Regions from separate parts of the Terrabacter sp. R4-6 genome, predicted to be linked through region 3. Evidence: riboswitches for the same ligand, from Rfam matches in the RefSeq annotation. Region 3 holds a riboswitch; each other region holds the start of a gene.
The links. A riboswitch is a leader RNA that binds a small molecule or an ion and turns the genes downstream of it on or off. The one in region 3 is predicted to bind cyclic di-AMP.
Positions count from the first base shown of each region.

Region 1: it holds a riboswitch for cyclic di-AMP, as region 3 does, so the genes downstream of both, ACSSS0_RS10000 (CHAP domain-containing protein) here and ACSSS0_RS06570 (transglycosylase family protein) in region 3, are expected to answer to the same signal.
Region 2: it holds a riboswitch for cyclic di-AMP, as region 3 does, so the genes downstream of both, ACSSS0_RS13510 (C40 family peptidase) here and ACSSS0_RS06570 (transglycosylase family protein) in region 3, are expected to answer to the same signal.
Region 4: it holds a riboswitch for cyclic di-AMP, as region 3 does, so the genes downstream of both, ACSSS0_RS15825 (C40 family peptidase) here and ACSSS0_RS06570 (transglycosylase family protein) in region 3, are expected to answer to the same signal.

Region 1 is NZ_CP197224.1:2,126,276-2,129,475, reverse strand. It holds gene ACSSS0_RS10005 (alkene reductase) at 1-498, opposite strand, end outside; gene ACSSS0_RS10000 (CHAP domain-containing protein) at 793-1,671, opposite strand; cyclic di-AMP (ydaO/yuaA leader) riboswitch at 1,676-1,865, opposite strand; gene ACSSS0_RS09995 (sortase domain-containing protein) at 2,161-2,961, opposite strand; gene ACSSS0_RS09990 (hypothetical protein) at 2,979-3,200, opposite strand, start outside.
Region 2 is NZ_CP197224.1:2,886,021-2,889,220, forward strand. It holds gene ACSSS0_RS13490 (acyl-CoA dehydrogenase) at 1-211, opposite strand, end outside; gene ACSSS0_RS13495 (hypothetical protein) at 508-723, shown strand; tRNA gene ACSSS0_RS13500 (tRNA-Gly) at 843-916, opposite strand; gene ACSSS0_RS13505 (FBP domain-containing protein) at 1,018-1,512, opposite strand; cyclic di-AMP (ydaO/yuaA leader) riboswitch at 1,931-2,073, shown strand; gene ACSSS0_RS13510 (C40 family peptidase) at 2,183-2,626, shown strand; tRNA gene ACSSS0_RS13515 (tRNA-Gly) at 2,709-2,782, opposite strand; gene ACSSS0_RS13520 (hypothetical protein) at 2,892-3,200, shown strand, end outside.
Region 3 is NZ_CP197224.1:1,391,197-1,394,396, forward strand. It holds partial or broken gene ACSSS0_RS06555 (IS256 family transposase) at 1-281, shown strand, start outside; partial or broken gene ACSSS0_RS06560 (IS481 family transposase) at 549-1,285, opposite strand; tRNA gene ACSSS0_RS06565 (tRNA-Thr) at 1,398-1,470, opposite strand; gene ACSSS0_RS06570 (transglycosylase family protein) at 1,631-2,281, opposite strand; cyclic di-AMP (ydaO/yuaA leader) riboswitch at 2,285-2,458, opposite strand; gene ACSSS0_RS06575 (serine/threonine-protein kinase) at 2,804-3,200, opposite strand, start outside.
Region 4 is NZ_CP197224.1:3,377,807-3,381,006, forward strand. It holds gene ACSSS0_RS15815 (MFS transporter) at 1-485, shown strand, start outside; gene ACSSS0_RS15820 (iron-dependent transcriptional repressor DtxR) at 515-1,210, shown strand; cyclic di-AMP (ydaO/yuaA leader) riboswitch at 1,418-1,593, shown strand; gene ACSSS0_RS15825 (C40 family peptidase) at 1,596-2,372, shown strand; gene ACSSS0_RS15830 (DsbA family oxidoreductase) at 2,470-3,153, shown strand.

The DNA of each region.
Region 1 (3,200 bases), 740 kb from region 3:
CCCGGCCGCGACGGCCTGGCGCGCGGCGTGCGCGAACTCCGCCACGAGCGCGGGGATCTCGTCGGTCGTCAGGGCCCGCGGGACGGCATACGCCTGCTGACCCTTCGGGGTCACGATCTCGCCGGGCGCGGCGATGGCGCTCGGCGCCACGCTCTCGAGCCCGCCCTTGTTGTCGGGGTGGGCGATGCGGCCGGCGTGCATGAGCTGGACGACGACGTGGCCGCCACCCGCGTGGACGGCGTCGGCGACGAGGCGCCAGCCGGCGACCTGCTCGTCCGAGTGGATGCCGGGGGTGTCCAGGTAGCCCTGGCCGACGGCGCTCGGCTGGGTGCCCTCGGTGATGATGAGGCCGGCGCTCGCGCGCTGGCCGTAGTACTCGGCGTTGAGCTCGGTCGGCGCCTGGCCCTCGCCCGCGCGGTTGCGCGTCAGCGGTGCCATGACGAAACGCTGGGGGAGGTCCCAGCGGCCGATGCGGATGCTCTCGAAGGCCGTCGACACAGGCCTGCTCCTCACGTCTAGGGGACTGTCGGTGGGTTGGTGGCGCCCACCGACGATCGGTGGAGCCTTCAACTACCTAGGCGACAAGGAGGGCAGGCGGTCGATCATTCCCGGGTGTCCAGGGTTGGGGGTGTGGCCGATCCCACGCGGGCGTCGGGTGCCCGGCCGGCCGGTGCGGGTAGGCCGCGTCGTCCCGGGCATGCCGAAGGGGAGGATGCGCAGGCATCCTCCCCTTCGTACGCGCTCACCTCGCGGAGAACTCCGCGGTGGTCGTCGTGACGACGACCCGGTGGGTCACGGCGCGTAGATGTACTTCATGCCGGGACCGTCGGTCAGCGTGCGCGTGTTGTAGTTGTACGCACCGGCGAGGGCGTTCATCTCGATGATCGTCACCTCGTTGCCGTTGACCGCGGTCACCCAGGCGACGTGGCCGACGCTCGAGGAGCCGTGGACGCCGGGCTCCATGACGAGGATGGAGCGCGTGCGCGGCGTGCCGCTCACGGTGTAGCCCGCGTTGGCGGCGCCGGTGTCCCAGACCATCGCGTTGCCGGTCCAGCCGCCGGGGTAGTAGCCCTCGGACTGGTACCACTTGTTGAGGGCGCCCCACGTGCACTGGCCGTCGGTGGCCCAGTTGGACGAGGCGCGCATGCCGGAGGAGGCGCTCGGGACGGAGCCGTTGCTGCTCGACTTCGACGAGGAGGTGCTCGTCGTCAGCGTCTTGCGGGTCAGGTCGCGCGAGGCGCGCTGGGCAGCGGCCTTGCGCTCGGCGGCGGCCTTGGCGGCAGCGCGCTCGGTCTTGACCTTGACGTCCTCGATGACCTGCGGCTTGGCCGGCTTGGCCGTGCGCTGGGCGACGGCCTTCTGCACGGCCGGCGCGTAGCCGATCTTCGAGAGCGCGGTCGACGCGACCGGGGCGGCGGCCGTGGACGGGCCGACAGCGGCCGGGGCCGCGGCGTCGACGCCGGCAGCAGCCGCGACCTCACCCTGAGCGGGCGAGAGGGTGTCGGCGCTGGCCGGGTTGGCGAAGGTGGCGACGAGTCCACCGGTGGCGGCGACGACGGCGCCCGCCTTCATGGCCGGCTGGGCCGACTCGCGGGCGAGGAGCTTGAGCTCGTTGAGGGGGTTGTGGCGGCCTGGCGCACGATGGCGACCGCGGATGTTCTCAGTGTTCACGCGTGTTACCTCTCCGCGCCTACGAAGTTAGCTGTCGGGTTCGGGCGGAAAGGTGCCCGGGCCACCCCCGCTTCGTGACGAGGTCACGTGGCGGTTCGGTCTTCACCCCAAGGACGTCCGAAGTCGTTGCGCCGGACGCCCGGAGAAACGTGTGGTTCCTCCGCTCCCGTCACAAGGTTTGATCTCTCTCGTCAGGCGGTGACAGGACTAGGCGGTCCACCTCACGAGAGCCCGACCAGGTGGCCGGACTCCCGGAAGACTAGACGAGGCGACTGGCAAATGTCACGCCACGGTAACGACGACGCGCGGCGATCACCCTTGAATGTCCGGTGTGTCCGTCTATACCAACGCTTTACCTTCCGCTGGATGAGACGTGGATCACAGCGCAGGGCGGTGCCCGACAAGTCCCCCACGGGTACGCCGCGGGGTCCCTCGGTGAGGCCCCCCCCGGCGAACCTCGGGTCGGTGCTGGTGGAGCCGCGCGGCGGCTCAGGTGGTGCCCGACAGGTGGCCGAAGACGACGACGTTGTCGCGGTACTCGTTGCGGCTGTCGGTGGGACCGCCGCACGTCACGAGGCGGATCTCGGCCTTGGTGAAGTCGCCCTTGTAGACGAGCTCGGTCGGGAACTGTGACTTCTTGTAGGCCGCCACCGTGTCGACGGTGAAGGTCAGGTGCGAGCCGTCCCGACGCGAGACCTTGACGACGTCGCCGGCCTTGACCTTGCCGAGCTCGTAGAAGATGCCCGGCACCCCCGACGGGGTGTCGACGTGCGCGGCGAGGACCGACGGACCGAGCTGGCCCGGCGTGGGGCCGTCGTCGTAGATCCCGACCTCCTGGGCCGTGCCTGGCACGGAGATCGTCCCGTCGCGCTGGATGCGCAGCGGCACGAAGTGCGACGACCGCACCCCGATCGAGGGGATCTCGATCGACGTCGGCTCGGACGCCTCGAGGAACTCACCGATGCCGCTGCCCTTCGCGTCGCCGCCGGCCGTCCTGCCGGATGTCGGTGTCCCGCCCTGACCGGGGGACGCCGACGGACTCGACCTGGGACTCGACGTGGGACTCGACGTGGGACTGCCGGACGGGCGCGCCGGCGCTGGGGCCGAGGCGGCCCCGCCCGCCGCGGGAGGCGGCGGGCCGGGCGTCCCCGGGTTGCCCCGGAGGCCCATGACGAGCGCCACGATCCCGACGACGACCAGGATGGCCGTGACCGCCAGGGCCGCCGCCACACCCGCGCCGAAGCGACGGGTGGGGCGGTCAGCGCCGTGGAGCCGGGTGCGCTCGGTCATGGGGGTGGTCCCGTCGATCAGGCGCGCGACCGGGCGCGGCGGGCGGCGAAGGTGCCGGTTCCGGCTGCGGCGAGCAGGGCGCCGCCGCCCACGAGCATGAGGGCCTCGTTCTGGCCGCCGCTCTTGAGGCTGTCGGCGGCCAGGCCACCACCGGTGTGCATGCCGCCGGCCGGGGCGACGCGCAGCGCGCCACAGAGGGCCGGGTCGGTGGCCTCGGTCGGGAGCGACTTGTCGAGGTC
Region 2 (3,200 bases), 1.5 Mb from region 3:
TGACCGGGTCGTAGGCGGGCGGGTTGCGGTCGCTCTCGAGCAGGCTGTCGGCCAGCTCGTGCTCGGCGAGGCGCGAGACCTCGCGGAGGATGTCCTTGGCCGCGTCGACGTCGACGTCTGCGTAGATGCCGGTGCCGAGGACGTCCTGACGGTTGAAGACCTCGAAGAGGTTGAACTCGAGGTCACGCACATTGCTCTTGTAGTGGCCCATCCGGGGACCCTCCGCGTTCTGTCGCTCGTCGTGCGTCCGCACTGTCGTCGGCGGGCGCGCCAAGTTACTGGCCGGTCACTTCCATGATGCTACTGACGGGTAACGATCGCAAGGGGAAGAGGTCACGGTTCCGCCACGAGCGCCACGAGCGCCACGAGCGGCACGACCGGCACGACCGGCACGAGCGGCTCTGAGGGCGTATGCCGCCGGGCCCGTGCGAGTGCCACACCACCGTCCCCGAGGCGGCGGGGCGCACACGAGGTGCGCCGCGGGCCGGGACCCGCTGGGATGGGGCCATGGACGCCCGCCACCGCCTCGTCGACGACCCCTTCGGCTGGCAGCGCACCGCCTCGGGCCAGGTGCGGGTGACCCGCGGGGGACGGCTCGTCGCCGTCATCGCCGGCGCCGCGGCCCGCCGGCTCGACCGGGTGCTCGACGGCGACGACGAGGACGCCGTCCAGCACGCCCTGGCCCGGGCGACCGGCAACTACCGGCGCGGCAACGAGCGCTGACCGCGCTGAGCGGCTGCCGACGCGGCGCGCGGGTCCGGGCTGGACGGCATGCCTGCCCGGACGGCACCTGTGCTCGGACAGCAGAAGGGCCCGGTCGCGGTGACCGGGCCCTTCTGGACTGGAGCAGGCGGCACGAATTGCACGTACGTCTTCCTTCTGGAAGAAGGCTGTTCTGCTACTGAACTACGCCTGCGAGGCGTCGCCAACCGTAGCAAGACTCGGGGTGCGTCGTCCAAACGGACGTGCGGCGGCGCGTCGCCGGGCTGTTCAGGTCCGCTCCAGATCAGCCGGCAGTCACGAGCCGTCGCGCAGCCGGCGGGCGAAGGCCGACGACCGAGCCCGCAGCTCCTCGACGCGTCGCTCGACGAGGGCGAGCGGGTCGAGGCCGCCCTCCATGCCGTTCGGCAGGCGCCGGACGTGCGTCGAGCAGCTGAAGTCGGCGTGCACGAGGGTGCCGAGGCTGTTGCCCTCGCGGCCGGACGCCCCGGCCCGGCGGGCCACGAAGAGCGCCACCTCGCTCGTCGCGAAGACGTCCTCGCACCACGCGCACATCGCGCTCGCCTTGCGCGTCCGCTCTGCGGTCCGGAGGAGGAAGCCGACGGGTTCGTCGTCGACGGGGACGACGGCATACGCCCGTTGCGGGTTGCTGCGGTCGACCCAGCCGAAGTAGTCGAGCGACTCCCATCGGGCGCCGAGGTCGAGGTCGGCGGGAAGGGTGGCCTGCTTCGCCTCACGCCGGGAGGCGTTGACGAAGGAGGCGCGGATCTCGTTGTCCGTCAATGGTTTCACGGTCTGTTCCTGTCAGTCGGGCAGGACCGGGTGACCCGGTCAGCCGGGGTGGGGGAGGTGGAGCGGGACCGTGACCGCTGAGCAGGCCATGACGGCCACCCACCTCTCCGCGGGCCTCCCCGCTGACGACTGACGTGCTCCGACGGAGCAGCGTCCATGGTGCGTCACGGCGTACCCATGGTCCACCGAATATCCGGCCGCCCGGCCCCCAGGGCGTATGCAGTGGGCCGCCCGGGGGTGCCCCTCCAGCCTCCGCTGATGTGTCGAATGTCCGCCGAGGCGGCATTTGACCTGTCAACTATTGCCATAATCTGCTGTTTCGCGACCTTTTCGTGACCTGTCTGTCACCGTCGATGGATGCTCATCGCCCGGGGTCTCCCCCGAGCGGCCCACCGGACGCCGAGTCCTGTCCACCGGTGGGGCAGCCACGCAATAACGGACAGGAGTGGGGGACCCACTTTCGGGCCGGCCAGCCGGTCCTTGGGGTGAAGCCGCATCAGCGGCCGGGCATCTTCCGCCCGAACCCGACAGCTCACCTCACAGGCGTGGGAAGGAATCCACCATGCCCACTTCTACCCTTGCACGCCGAATTCCCTTGCAGTCCCTGGCGATCACGCCACTTCTCGCAGCCGCCCTCCTCGTCGGGACGGGTAGCGCCCCGACATCGTCGGTGACGCACCAGGCGGCCCCCAGCGCGGGCACCGCGCCCGTCACGATCAAGGCCAAACCGGTCGCCTACGTCTCGGCCGCCGTGCGAGCCGCGCGAGGACGGACGGCCGTCAAGGTCGCGGCCGCCCAGCAGGGCGACCCGTACCGCTACGGCGCGGCGGGGCCGTCGGCGTTCGACTGCTCCGGCCTCGTCTACTACACCTACCGCACCCGTCTCGGCGTCGGCGTCCCCCGCACGGCCAACGCCCAGAGGCTCGCCAGCGTCCGCATCAGCAAGTCGAACCTCCAGCAGGGCGACCTCATCTTCTTCATGTCCGGAGGTCGGGCCTACCACGTCGGCATCTACGCCGGCTACGGGAAGGTCTGGCACTCGCCCAAGCCCGGCCAGCGCGTCCAGCTCTCGAGGATCTGGACGACGAGCTGGGTCGCGGGCCGCATGCCCTGACCCCATCGATCGCACCGACGGCCCCGACGGCCGTGACGCACGAGGGCCCCGACCGGCATACGGTCGGGGCCCTCGTGCCGTGTGGAGCGAGCGACGGGAATCGAACCCGCGTATCCAGCTTGGGAAGCTGGCGCTCTACCATTGAGCTACGCTCGCACGGGCCGCCCGGAGGTGCCCCGCGAAGGGTCCGCAAGGCGGCACGCGGCGTCAGTGTAGCCGACACCGCGCCAGTGCCAGGAACGCGACCCCAGGGGCCGAAACCGTCATGGATCTCGCCAAGCAGACCGCCTTCGTCGACTACGTCCGCGAGCGCGGTGGGGCGAGTGCCCAGGTGGCCGTCACCCTCGAGCAGTTCTTCGAGGGCAACGACTGCGAGTGGTGCATCGCGCCGAACCGTCCCGAGGACATGCCGCTCGACACGGTGCGCCGGGTGCTCTTCGAGCTGCGCGACCACCCGGAGGTCCACGACGTCCGGGTCGAGCTCGACGTGCTCGAGTTCCAGGACTTCCCCGACGACGAGTGGCCGTATGCCAGTGGGGTGGCCGTCATCACGACGCTGCTGCCCGAGGAGGTC
Region 3 (3,200 bases):
ACTTGACCGCCCGCGGGCTGTCCGATGTCGCACTCGTCACGAGCGACGCGCACGCCGGCCTGGTCGAGGCGATCGGGGCGACCCTGCCCGCGGCCTCGTGGCAGCGCTGCCGCACCCACTACGCCGCAAACCTCATGTCCGTCACCCCGAAGTCGCAGTGGGGCTGGGTGCGGGCGCTGCTGCACAGCGTGTACGACCAGCCCGCTGCCGACAGCGTGAACGGCCAGTTCGACCGGGTCCTCGAGGGCCTGTACGAGAAGCTCCCGACCGTCGCCGAACACCGATGCCACCGATGACAGCAGTCGTTGATGTGGTCGTGCTGGTGTTGCTCCTCCGATAGATCGTCGTTGGGGAGGGCAAACCGGCCTGGCGGAGCGACACGTCTGTGACGGGGCTCCTAAGCCAGGCTCCTATCAGGTCAGTTTCCGTCGGGCCGGTTTGTCAGACGCGACACCGCGACCCGGTCGACAAATCGAACGCAGGACACCTCGGTCACACCTTGACCTGAGTCAGACCGGGCCGGTGCCGCGCCACACCAAGTCTTCACAGATCTTGCCGGTCGTGGTGGGCGAGCGGGGCTTGGTCAGCAGGTGCTCGATGCCGTTGCGTCGGCAGATCGCGTCGAACAGCACCTCGACCGGTGGGGTGTTGAACCGGCCGGTGAACACCTTCCCGTTGTCGGTCAGGACCTGTTCCGGGACCCCGTGGGTGTCCAGCGCCAAGGTGAACGCGTCACAGACCGGCTGGGTCCGCTCCCGCGGCATCAACCGGGCACTGACACAGAACCGGGAATGGTCATCGACACCGGTCAGGCACTTCAGGGTGGTGCCGTCGCGCAGCAGGATCCCGCCGACGACGTCCATCTGCCACAGCTCGTGCGGGCGCGAGCGTTCCCACCGACGCCACTGCCGCTGACGCCCGCGCCGACCCGAGGGATCGATCAGGTTGGCCCGGCGCAGCGCCCGGTACACCCCCGACTCACTCGCCGACAGGCCCCGGCGTTTCAGCTCGTACACGATCCGGCGAGGACCCCACCCGGGATGCCGGCGTCGCGTTTCAAGGACCGCGACCTCCACGGCCGGGTCCATCTGGTGCGGACAACCGCCGGGCGATGGGACCGGTCGACCAGCCCCTCGAGGCCATCGTGTTCGTACCGGGCCAGCCACGCGTGCAGGGTCTGCCTCGAGACACCCCACGCCGCGGCGACCTCGGACACCTGTCGGCCGTCACCGATCACGGCCAGCACCGCCTTGTACCGCTGCTCAGCCACGCTCATCTCCTTCATGAAGAGAGCGTCAAGGATCAGCCGAAGTAGCTGTCAAGCATCACCCGAAACACTGACAAGCATCAGGCGAAGCCCGAACGTCAGGCATCAGGCGAAGTCATACAGGTCAGAGAGCTGGCGAGGGGACTCGAACCCCTAACCGCCTGTTTACAAGACAGGTGCGCTACCAATTGCGCCACGCCAGCACGTCTGGGCGCGAGCGCCGCGGACGGGCGAAAGCGTAACCGAGCCGGACGGCATACGCCCAAACCGCGAGCACGACCCGGCCGCGGAACGACAAGGACGGCCCCGCGCAAACCCAGGGGTTGGTCGCGCGAGGCCGTCCGGCACAGTTCTATCAGGAACTCACGGGAGTCGCAGAGTCTGGCCCACGAAGATGAGGTTCGGGTTGGTGACGCGGGCGCCGTTCGCCTTCCAGAGCGCCTTCCAGCCGCCGGACACATGGTAGCGCGCGGCGATCTTGCCGAGCGTGTCGCCGCGGTGCACGGTGATCTTGGCGCCCTTGGCGGTGTTCGTGACCGCCGGCTTGGTGGCGTACGTCTTCTTCTTGACGACCTTCTTCGTCGTCACCGGCTTGCGGACGGTCGACCGCGAGACCGGGGTCGTCGTGGCGCCGCCGTTGGCGCGCGTCAGGCCCGCACGCTTCGAACACACCGGCCAGGCGCCGGGGCCCTGGGAGGCGAGCACGCGCTGCGCCACGGCGATCTGCTCGGCCCGGCTGGCGAGGTCGGCTCGCGGTGCGAAAGCGGTGCCGCCGTAGCCGCGCCACGTGCTCTGCACGAACTGGAGGCCGCCGTAGTAGCCGTTGCCGGTGTTGATGTGCCAGTTGCCGCTCGACTCGCACGCGGCGACGCGGTCCCAGACCGACGCGGCCTTGGCCGACCCGCCCGTGGCGATGCCACCGACGATGGTGGCGGCTCCAGCGATTCCGACTCCCGCGATGCGCTGCTTGGCCGAGACCTTCTTGGCCGCAGCATGCTTGGACATGTACTGCATGGGTGATCCTTCCTGACGCGCGCCTGCGGGGTTAGCTGTCGGGTTGGGGCGTCAGGTGCCCCGTCGCGGATGCGACTTCACCCCGAGACCAGATCTCGTCCTCTTGCCATGCGCTCGAACACACATGCACTCACTGGTCACACTGGGTCCCCCGTCCTCGCCCGGCCCACGGATGTGGGCTACATCCCTGGCTGGCGAGGCTCGGCGCGCTCAGGGAAACGGATTGATGGGTGTCCATGTGAAGTTGTGGGAGCGTTCGTGTGGAGCCGGACGCGACGAAGCGACCCGGGAGCCGAGTGGTGATGCTCCCGTTCGACCCGAGAGTCGAGGCCGCCGAGCACTGACGGTACGGGACGTTCCTGCAGCGCACAAGACACGTCGAGATACTTCCGTGATCTTTTTCCCAGCCGTTTGCAGGGGTTGATGCGCTAGGGCCACAGGTCCCGCACAGAGACCGCACGGAGACCGCACGAAGGCCCCACGGACCCGCGAACGGGACCTCGGATCACCGAGACCCGGCGCTCACGGCGCGAACGGGTTGGTCGTGAAGGGGTCCCACGTCAGGCTCGAGCCGTGCTGCAGGGCCACGAGCGCGGCCACGACTCCGAAGACGGCGAGCAGCACGGAGACGATCTGGGTGGTGAGGCCGGCCGGCACGAGCCGCCGCGCCATCGAGCGGGACCCTCGTCGAAGCGAGGCCCCACCGGGGCCCCACCAGAGCATGAGCAGGCCGAGGACGCCGCCGACGGCGAGCGTGATCGGCGCACCGGGCCCGAGGTCGGTGCCCTGCGTGCCGGCGAGGAGCAGGGCGGCGGCGAAGATCCCGGCGAGCGCCACCGCCACGGGCAGGAGCAGGCCGACCCCCGTCGCGATGATGCCGACGACGAGGTGCCACGGGCTCGAGACGACGGCGAAGGGC
Region 4 (3,200 bases), 2.0 Mb from region 3:
CGTCGCTCGTCTTCGGCGTCGCCGGGGCGCTCGACATGGCGCTCTTCTACCCGTCGGGCTGGCTCATGGACCGCTACGGCCGCGTCGCGGCCGCCGTGCCCAGCATGCTCGTGCTCGGCCTCGGCATGATGCTGCTCCCGCTCGCCACGAGCCTCGTGGCCGTGACGGCCGCGGCGACGGTGCTCGGGCTCGGCAACGGCCTGGGGGCGGGGCTCATCATGACCCTCGGCGCCGACGCCTCACCCGCGGACGGGCGGGCGCAGTTCCTCGGCGGCTGGCGCCTCTGCGCCGACGTGGGAAGGGCGGCGGGCCCGCTGGCGTTGTCAGGGCTGAGCGCCATCATGTCGCTCGGCGCCTCCGCCGTCGTGCTGGGCATCGGGGCCGTGGTCGGCGCGGGCTGGCTGCGCGTCTGGGTGCCGCGGCACGACCCGACCCGGGGCGCGAGGACGCGCCGGACGCCGGGCCCGGCGACGGGCGGTCCCTGACCGCTCTCCGATTCTGAGAAGGTATGACCGTGACGGACCTGATCGACACCACCGAGATGTACCTGCGCACCATCTTCGAGCTCGAGGAGGAGGGCATCGTGCCCCTCCGCGCGCGCATCGCCGAGCGTCTCGGCCACTCGGGCCCCACCGTGTCGCAGACCGTCGCCCGCATGGAGCGCGACGGTCTCGTCGCCGTCTCGGGCGACCGCCACCTCGAGCTGTCCGACCACGGCCGGCTCCTCGCCACCCGCGTCATGCGCAAGCACCGGCTCGCCGAGCGGCTGCTCGTCGACGTCATCGGCCTCGAGTGGGAGTACGCCCACGACGAGGCCTGCCGGTGGGAGCACGTCATGTCCGAGAAGGTCGAGCGCAAGATCCTCGGCCTCATCGGGGAGGGCCTCGAGTCGCCGTACGGCAACCCGATCCCCGGTCTCGAGGAGCTCGGGGTGCGCCAGGACGAGGACTTCCTCACCGGCCTCAGCACCCTGACCGCCGCCGTGGGAGCCGCTCCGACCGTCGTGACGATCCGGCGCATCGGCGAGCCCGTCCAGGTCGACCCCGAGGCGCTCGCGCTGCTGACGAGCGCCGGCGTCGTGCCGGGCGCCCGCGTCGAGGTCGTCCGTGACGGCGGTCGGGTCCTGGCCGTCCGCGAGGGCAGCGAGCCCTCCACCGGTGTGTCGCTGCCCGACGACGTGGCCGTCCACGTCTTCTGCCAGGCCGCCTGAACACGCCGTATCCGGCAGGGTTTGCCCCCGTCTGCGGGGTCGTTTTGGCATGCCTTGCCACACCTCGTCCGGCCCGGATCCGAGGTCGCTGAAAATTCTTTGACTTCCGGGAACTCGAAGGTGACAAGGCACAGGTACTTGGGTACGGTGGGCGAACTTGCTCTCCCCGTCGAGTGAGTGCCCCGGGTCGGACCGCCTAGTCCTGCCATCGACCTGAGGCTCAGTACGAACCGCATGGCAGGAGCGGGGGAACCACTTTCTCCGGGCGTCGAGAGACGCCCTCGGGGTGAAGCCCTCCGTGGACCGATCACGGTCCGAGCGAAGGCCGGGCAGTACCTCCAGCCCGAACCCGACAGCTCACCTCGTAGGCGTCGAGAGGTCAAACGTGGCTCAGAACGTTCCCGGGCGCCACCGCGCCCCCGGTCGCTTCAACGCGATCTCGGAGCTCAAGACGATCGCCAAGGAGTCGGCCCAGCCCGCCGTGAAGGGTGCGGCCATCGTCGCGGCCTCCGGTGGCCTCGTCGCCTCGTTCGCCGGCACGGCGAACGCCGCTGACGGTTCGAGCAGCGCCGTCGCGGGTCCCGCGGCCGTCGGCCCCGCCGCCGGCACGCTCAAGGCCGGCAACGCCCTGTCGGCGATCGGCTACGCCAAGCCCGCCCTCAAGCAGGCCAAGGTCAAGCCCGTCGTCATCGAGGACGTCAAGGTCAAGACCGAGCGCGCCGCGAAGAAGGCCGCCGAGAAGGCCGCTGCCGAGCGTGAGGCCGCGCAGGAGCGCGCGTCGCGCTCCGGCTCGACCACGCGCGCCGCCCTCAACGTGGCGCCCAACCCCAGCGCCACCGGCATCGTCGGCATCGCGCAGTCCTTCTTCGGTGTGCCCTACGTCTACGGCGGCACGACGCCCTCCGGCTTCGACTGCTCGGGCTTCACCTCCTACGTCTACCGCCAGGCCGGCATCTCGATCCCGCGCACCGCGTCCGCGCAGGCCGCGGCCTCGACGCCGGTCAGCAACCCGCGCCCCGGCGACCTCGTCTTCTTCGGCTCGCCGATCTACCACGTGGGCATCTACGTCAGCCCGGGCCGCATGATCGACGCCCAGCGCCCCGGCACCGTCATCGGCAACCACTCCATCTGGACGACGCCGTCGATGTACGGCCGCATCTGAGCGGTCACCTCTCACGCCTCACGACGAGCCCCCACCGGATCCCGGTGGGGGCTCGTCGGCTTCCCGGCGACGCGAGCGTCCGTGGTTGACTGAGTCGATGACCGACCACTCAGCCGCCGAGTCCACGACCCTCATCGAGCTCGACATCTGGAGCGACCTGGTCTGTCCCTACTCCTGGGTCGCGAAGCGCCGCGTCGAGGCCGCCGTCGCCGCGTTCGAGCGTCCCCACGACGTCACCGTGCACCTGCGCTCCTTCGAGCTCGACCCCGACGTCCCGGCGGGCGGGTCGGTGCCCGTCAGCGAGCACCTGTCGGTGCGCCACGGCGGCGACGCGGGTGCCGGTCGGCTGATGAACGCCAAGGCCAGCGAGGTGGCCGTGGCCGACGACCTCGTCTTCGACTGGGACCGCGCCGTGCGCGCCAACACCTTCGACGCCCACCGGCTCTGTGCCCTCGCGGGCGAGATGGGCGGCCCCGCGCTGCGCTCCGCGGCGGTCGAGCGCTTCCACTCCGCCCACTTCGTCGAGGGCCTCGCCATCGACGACCGCGCGGTGCTGCAGCGCCTCGCCGGCGAGTGCGGGCTCGACGAGCGACGGGTGTCGGCGGTCCTCGCCTCCGACGAGTACGCCGAGCAGGTGCGGACCGACGAGCAGGAGGCACGCTCGATGGGCGTCACGTCGACGCCGTTCGTCGTCGCCAACGGGTATGCCGCCGTGAGCGGAGCGCACCCGGTCGAGGACTACCTCGCCCTGCTGCGCGGCGTCGCCACCCACACGGTCTGACCGCGCCCGCACCCACGGTGCGGCCGACCCGGGAGCCGGGCGGACGG